Regions from separate parts of the Clostridium sediminicola genome, predicted to be linked through region 1. Evidence: riboswitches for the same ligand, from Rfam matches in the RefSeq annotation. Region 1 holds a riboswitch; each other region holds the start of a gene.
The links. Region 1 has a riboswitch for thiamine pyrophosphate ahead of ACQ3F0_RS00245 (energy-coupled thiamine transporter ThiT). Riboswitches for the same ligand answer to the same signal wherever they lie in the genome.
Positions count from the first base shown of each region.

Region 2: another riboswitch for thiamine pyrophosphate. It lies ahead of ACQ3F0_RS08710 (MTH1187 family thiamine-binding protein); the one in region 1 lies ahead of ACQ3F0_RS00245 (energy-coupled thiamine transporter ThiT).
Region 3: another riboswitch for thiamine pyrophosphate. It lies ahead of thiW (energy coupling factor transporter S component ThiW); the one in region 1 lies ahead of ACQ3F0_RS00245 (energy-coupled thiamine transporter ThiT).

Region 1 covers NZ_BAABMF010000001.1:50,962-53,200, reverse strand. The annotation lists gene thiM (hydroxyethylthiazole kinase) at 1-24, opposite strand, end outside; gene tenA (thiaminase II) at 68-727, opposite strand; gene ACQ3F0_RS00245 (energy-coupled thiamine transporter ThiT) at 737-1,336, opposite strand; TPP riboswitch at 1,415-1,526, opposite strand; gene ACQ3F0_RS00240 (cell wall hydrolase) at 1,878-2,239, shown strand, end outside.
Region 2 covers NZ_BAABMF010000003.1:413,101-415,339, forward strand. The annotation lists gene ACQ3F0_RS08700 (ABC transporter substrate-binding protein) at 1-212, opposite strand, end outside; gene ACQ3F0_RS08705 (ABC transporter permease) at 235-990, opposite strand; gene ACQ3F0_RS08710 (MTH1187 family thiamine-binding protein) at 962-1,252, opposite strand; TPP riboswitch at 1,305-1,411, opposite strand; gene ACQ3F0_RS08715 (DUF2726 domain-containing protein) at 1,482-2,150, opposite strand.
Region 3 covers NZ_BAABMF010000006.1:84,128-86,366, forward strand. The annotation lists gene ACQ3F0_RS12060 (ABC-F family ATP-binding cassette domain-containing protein) at 1-576, shown strand, start outside; TPP riboswitch at 647-755, shown strand; gene thiW (energy coupling factor transporter S component ThiW) at 903-1,400, shown strand; gene cytX (putative hydroxymethylpyrimidine transporter CytX) at 1,447-2,239, shown strand, end outside.

The DNA.
Region 1 (2,239 bases):
ATTCTCTAATAATTTTTTAAACATTTAATCACTCCTTCTCTACTTTATAAAACAAATTAATTTATTTTTATTCAAAGCTCATGTCCCAAAAGTTCATCTCATGCTGGCACGCTTCAAGGAAAATATTTATCAATTTTTCTTCCTCTTCTTTATCAATTCCAATGCAAATTCTATCTAATAACTTACATGATTCTACACTAAACTCTTCAAATTCTTTTCCTGCATAAGCTTCAATCCATGGACCATAATAATTATTTGATAAACTATCACCACATTCTTGTTTTAATGTTTTCCCAATATATTCATATGTTAAAGTACATGGCAGCGCAGACATAAATATTTCTTTTATATCCCCACCCTCCGCAAAGCTTAGCATATAATCTAAATATTCTCTATTGGCAGGTTTTACTACCATATCATCAACTTTGTATACATCAAGATCATAATCGTGAAGATATTTTATATGCATATTGGTTTCATCAGACATTACTACTCCTATACACGTATGTAAAAATTGTAAGTCTTCTACCCTATTAACTAACAAGAATGCATGTGCATAAACTTTTGCATAGTCCTTAAGGTATAAAGAATCTTGGATCAAATAGTTTCTATACTTACCTCTGTCCAATGTTCCGTCCTTTAATCCTCTAATAAAAGGATGTTTCATATAATCCTCATAGAACTTTAAAACTCTTTCATCTTCTACTAGTCGTTTTGAAAAACTCATACTCTCACCTCAATTTCTTAGTTGTAACACTTTTAAATTTGTTAAAGGTATTATTGCTAGTACAACAACACATAGTATTGCTTCTACACCAGACCCTAATACATTATAGATAATAGAATAAGGCCATACATTCATACCTTCCGGCGCAAATTCTCCAAAGAAAATAACCCCTGATAATATACTAAAAAATATTGATATTGCGGATGCAGTAAGTGCTCCAGCCACTAACTCTGATTTCTTAAAAACTCCAAACATTGGTGTAAAAGCAATGGCCATCATTGAGCCATAATAATCTAATGGTATTTGAAGTGGGTAATATGGTGGCTGAATAATTATTTTTAAACTAGCAACAATTATTGCGCAAATTATTGCTTCTTCAGTGCTAAAAACTACAGCAAGAATCATTATTGGAAGCATAGATAATAAACTACACCCTCCACCTTGTGGAAATGGTACTAGTTTTATCATATAAAGAACTATGGTTATGGCTGCCACAAGACCAATTCTTGAAATCACTCTTGCCTCAAATTTAAATCCTCTCAATCTTTTGATACTTACTACTAATATTGCCAGTGTGAAAATAATTGCTAAAATAATCGCTATGTTCATTTTTGTTCCCCCTTGTAATATTTTGATATTCTAAAAACTACATAAAAAAAACGTGTTACCCAATTAGGCAACACGCTAAAATACGCTAAAACATATTCCTACGCTGGCATTATCCAGATCAGGTTTGAGGGTATTCATCGCATTAGATATCATCTCAGCCTGATTGCACAAGCTCCCCTGAATATTAAATTATAACTAAATTATAGAATTTTCCACAAAAATAGTCAAGCCCCTTTACAAAATATTTATTTCTGAAGCAATACAAACCATAATACTGTCCACTAGTTCTTTAGTACTCCTATCTACACCTCGTTCATAAAAAATTAATATTATATATTATTTATACTATATAATTCACATAACTCTTTATATTGCTACAACTACAAACAACTTCCATTGATTAAGAAATTTTTTTATTATAAAATGACTTTGACGTCGATTATTCCCGTAGATTGCCGGGACCCCTCATTTTTTCTATGATAGTTTACTACTTACTATCTATTTATGATTAAATATTTTACCAAACCTTAGGAGGATACAAATGATAAAATTTAAAAGTTTGAAAACTATTCTTTTAGCCAGTGCTTTAACAGTAGGCATTTCTTTTTTCTCAACAAATGATGTTTTCGCAGCAACTTATAAAATTCAACCTGGAGATTCATTATATAAAATTGGTGTTCTATTTAATACTTCTTCAACTATTTTGATGAATGATAACGGTTTAAAAAGTACAAGTATTTATCCTGGACAAGCTATCTATGTATCATGTGAAACTCATAAAGTACAAAGTGGCGATTCTCTTTACTTAATTTCAAAAAAATATGGAGTATCTATTAATAATCTAAGAAAAGCAAATAATATTTGGAATAACTATATTTATCCAGGGCAAACATTAAATATACC
Region 2 (2,239 bases), on a different contig from region 1:
TCTAATCCCACTTCTTTATAATACCCTTTATCCTTAGCTACATATAGTCCAGTATGATTTGTATTTGGTGTCCAATCTAAAGTAACAGTTATTTTTTGTAATTCTTTTTCTTTTTCTACAGTTTCAGGTTCATTATTATTAGCAGCACATCCTGCTAATACCATTGTAGATAACAATACAGTTGTTACTAAATAACTTATTTTTTTTAACATTTTTTTCTCTCCTCTGTTTATCTTACCTATTCCAAGGCATTATTATTTTTTCTAAAAGTTCTATTAACTTAAAAAAGATTATGCTAATGAAAACAACTATTACTATGTCTGCAAATAAAGCTTCGGTTTTAAAAGAACTCATAGCACGTGTCATATAAACCCCTAAACCGCTTTTAGCTCCTATCCATTCTCCAATTACGGCTCCCATAATACTGTATGTAGCTGCAATTTTAAGCCCTGAAAAAAAAGATGGTAAGGTAGCTGGCAATTGTACTTTTGTGAAAATATCCCACTCACTAGCCTTCATTACTTTCATTATATTTACCATGTCTTTATCAACTCTTTCCAATCCCTCAGTAACGCTGATAACTATTGGAAAGAAGCATACTAACATAACAATTACTATTTTAGGAAGAATATCAAATCCTAACCAAATCATAAATAATGGTGCTAATGCAATAATAGGTACAGTTTGTGAAATAATAAAAATTGGATATAAAATTCTTTTTAATAATTTGAACTTGTTAATTAAAGCTGCTAATACAACAGCAAAAATAGTCGCCATTATAAACCCCATTGATGCTTCAATCAGCGTAGTCTTAGCATGCATTAATAATACAGTTTTTGTTTCTATTAGTGAATTTATTATTATCGTTGGAGCTGGAAGTATATACTTAGGTACCTCAAATTTATTAATAATTACTTCCCATAAAACAATAAGAAATATAATGAAAAGACTAGGTAAAACTTTACTTTCTGTATTTTCCAACCTTCTCATTCATAGTCACACCCTCAGGTTTATAGTCAATTTTCACCATGGAAACCACTCTACTAGCGCCTTCATTGACACATATACTTTGAGCTTCTTTTACAATATTCAACAATTCATCTAACTCGCCTTCCATAGTTGTTTCCATTGGTCCTACTTCATATTTTACCCCACTTTTTTGTATCAATTCTATTACCTTGTCTACTACTGGGTAAATTCTTTCTTCTGGAACAACAGGTAATATTTGTAGACTTACATTTACAACTGACATATTAAATCCTCCCTTTTCTAAAACAAAAAAACTGCTACCTTGAATAGGCACCAGTATACTACTAACTTTTTCCTACGCTGGCATTATCCAGATCAGGTTCATGGTCGGAATTTTCGTATCCCCTCTCAGCCAAAAACATTAGCTCCCAGATTATTATTTTTTCAATTGTTATTATATACTCTTTTTTGTAATTAATCAAGATTGTACTTACAAAAATTTAACTTTTTCATCATAAAACACTCAATTTATAGGTTCTTTTTAAAACTTCCTTGCACTTTGGATAATTAGAACATAAATAAAATTCTTTTCCTTTATTACGCCCTCTTCTTGTTTTTCTAAGTATCATCTCAGCTCCACAAACAGGACATAATAGTTTAACATTTTTATTTCGCTTTATATTGGATTGATTTTTGTCCATTTTTATCAATGAATCAGTTTCAATGGTGGCAACTACACAATCGATACTTCTTTCACTTTGAACAAATATCAAATCTAATTTTTCTTTTATCTCTTGTATTTCATACTTTTCCTTTTTCTTAAATCTTAATAAAGGCAAATTGGCCTCATTAAAAAGTGTATTTAGTATGCGATCTCTTTCTATTCTATTCATACGGTTATACGATTCCTCTTCTAATTCTATTCCCAAAATAGGTATTAAATTATTAGAGCTACATATTAAAAAGTCTATAGGATTCATAGTTATCTTGTTTATATTTTTATAATTACCTTTTTTTTCTTCAAATATTTCCATAAAAATTTCATTAATTGCCACTTTAGGGCATATCATAGTATCGTCCTGGATAACTTTTCTTAAACTACTGTAAAAGGCTAATTCTGTTTGAGATAATAACTGTTTTTTAGAAACATACATGTGCTTTTTATTGTTTATAAACATCATATCTATTCTCCTTTTTTATTATCAAAAAACTTTAATACATTATCAAACTTCAGTTAATATTATACCATATTTTTCTATATATTGGTATA
Region 3 (2,239 bases), on a different contig from region 1:
ACTAAAGATTTAGTAATTGGATATGATGAACCTCTATCTAAACCTTTGAACTTGCTTATGGAACGTGGACAAAAAATTGCTTTAGTTGGTGCTAACGGTCTAGGAAAAACAACTTTACTTAGAAGTATTTTAGGTGAAATTCCTGCCATTTCAGGTGAAGTTGAACTAGGCGACCATCAGCATATTGGATATTTTCAACAAGAGATAAAAGAAGCTAATTATAATAGTTGTATAGAGGAAGTATGGCAAGAGTTTCCTTCATATACTCAGTACGAAGTCCGTGCAGCATTAGCAAAATGCGGTCTTACAACTAAACACATAGAAAGTAAAGTGCTAGTCTTAAGTGGTGGTGAACAAGCTAAAGTTCGATTATGTAAAATAATAAACAGAGAATCAAATATACTTGTTCTAGACGAGCCTACTAATCACCTTGACGTAGATGCCAAAGATGAACTAAAACGTGCACTAAAAGAATACAAAGGTAGCATTCTTTTAATCTGCCACGAACCAGAATTCTATAACGATATAGTAACCGACGTATGGAACTGTGAGTCCTGGACGACTAAAATAGTTTAGAACCGCTTCGCAATTTTTTCTTGATTAAAATCATGAGCTATGCTAAGATAATTTTATAATAAAATAGTAAATTTTAACACAGGGGAGCTGGTAATTCCAGCTGAGAGTAAGAATTAAATTCTTAGACCCTTAACCTGATCTGGATAATGCCAGCGTAGGACGTTGTTTATGAAAATGTAATTTCTAACACAAATCTACGGATTTGTGTTTTTTTATTTCACTTCCATAAAAACTCTTTCACTCTTATTACCTTAGTTAAAATATTAATTGATATATTTGTTTGAAGGTTAACTCTCAACTCCTGTTATTGAAAAGGAGAATTTCTTATGAAAACCAAAAAATTAGTTTTTTCAGCACTATTAACTGCACTTGGCATCGTAACTGGAAGTTTAATTTTTTTCCCTGTTGGTGCCTCAAAATGTTTTCCTGTGCAGCATTTCATCAATGTCTTTTCAGCAATCACTCTCGGGCCTATCTATAGTGTATCTATCGCATTTTGCATTTCATTAATGCGAAATATTTTAGGTACTGGTTCTCTTTTAGCTTTTCCTGGTTCTATGATTGGAGCATTCCTTGCAGCTATGTTGTACAAACATACTAAAAAATATTTAATTGCTGTATTTGGTGAAATACTGGGAACAGGAATTATTGGTGGGATTATCGCATACCCTGTTGCTACCTTATTTATGGGTAAATCAGTTGCTTTATTTTTCTTTGTTATACCTTTTCTACTCAGTACTACAGTTGGAAGTATCATTGCTTATATATTGATAAAGACATTAGATTCAATGAAAATTCTAAAGCTAAAAGATAGCTTACATTAATAAACAAATTATTTCTAATGATTATACAAAAAGGCAGGTATATAATATGGCAAATAATGAAAACAAATTATCTTTTTGGAGTTTAGCATTTTTATGGTGCGGAGCTTCTATATCAATAGCTGAAATATTAACTGGGGGATTTATTGCTCCTCTTGGTTTTAAAATTGGTTTAGTAACTATTATAATTGGACATCTTATAGGTACAGTAATCTTAGCTTTAGGTGGAATTATAGGAACTCGTGAGAGAATACCCGCGATTACCTCAACAAGAATTTCTTTTGGACTATATGGCACTTATTTATTCTCTATTTTAAATGTACTTCAATTATTGGGATGGACAGCTATAATGATTAAATCAGCTGCTCTATCTTTAAATGTGATAAGCGATACTCTATGGAACATTAATAACATATCCCTTTGGATTATATTAATCGGATTATGTATTTGCTTCTGGATTTTCCTTGGAATAAAAAGTTTTAAGAAATTAAATGTTATAGCCGTTGTTTTATTGTTTGGTTTAACTCTTGTGCTTGCATCAGTTATATTTTCTAATCAAAGCTTGTTTAGTAGCATAGGTGATAATTCTATTTCATTCGGAGGAGCCCTAGAACTTTCTGTGGTAATGCCACTTTCTTGGTTACCATTAATCGCAGACTATACTAGATTTGCAAAATCTGAAAAAGCTGGTACTTACGGTAGTTTTATTGGTTATTTTTTAGGAAGCTCATGGATGTACGTTATTGGTCTAGGTGCTGCTATTGTTACTCAAAATCCAGATCCATCAGCTATTATGTTAGCTGCAAATCTTGGAATTACAGCCTTCGGAATTGTTTTCTTAT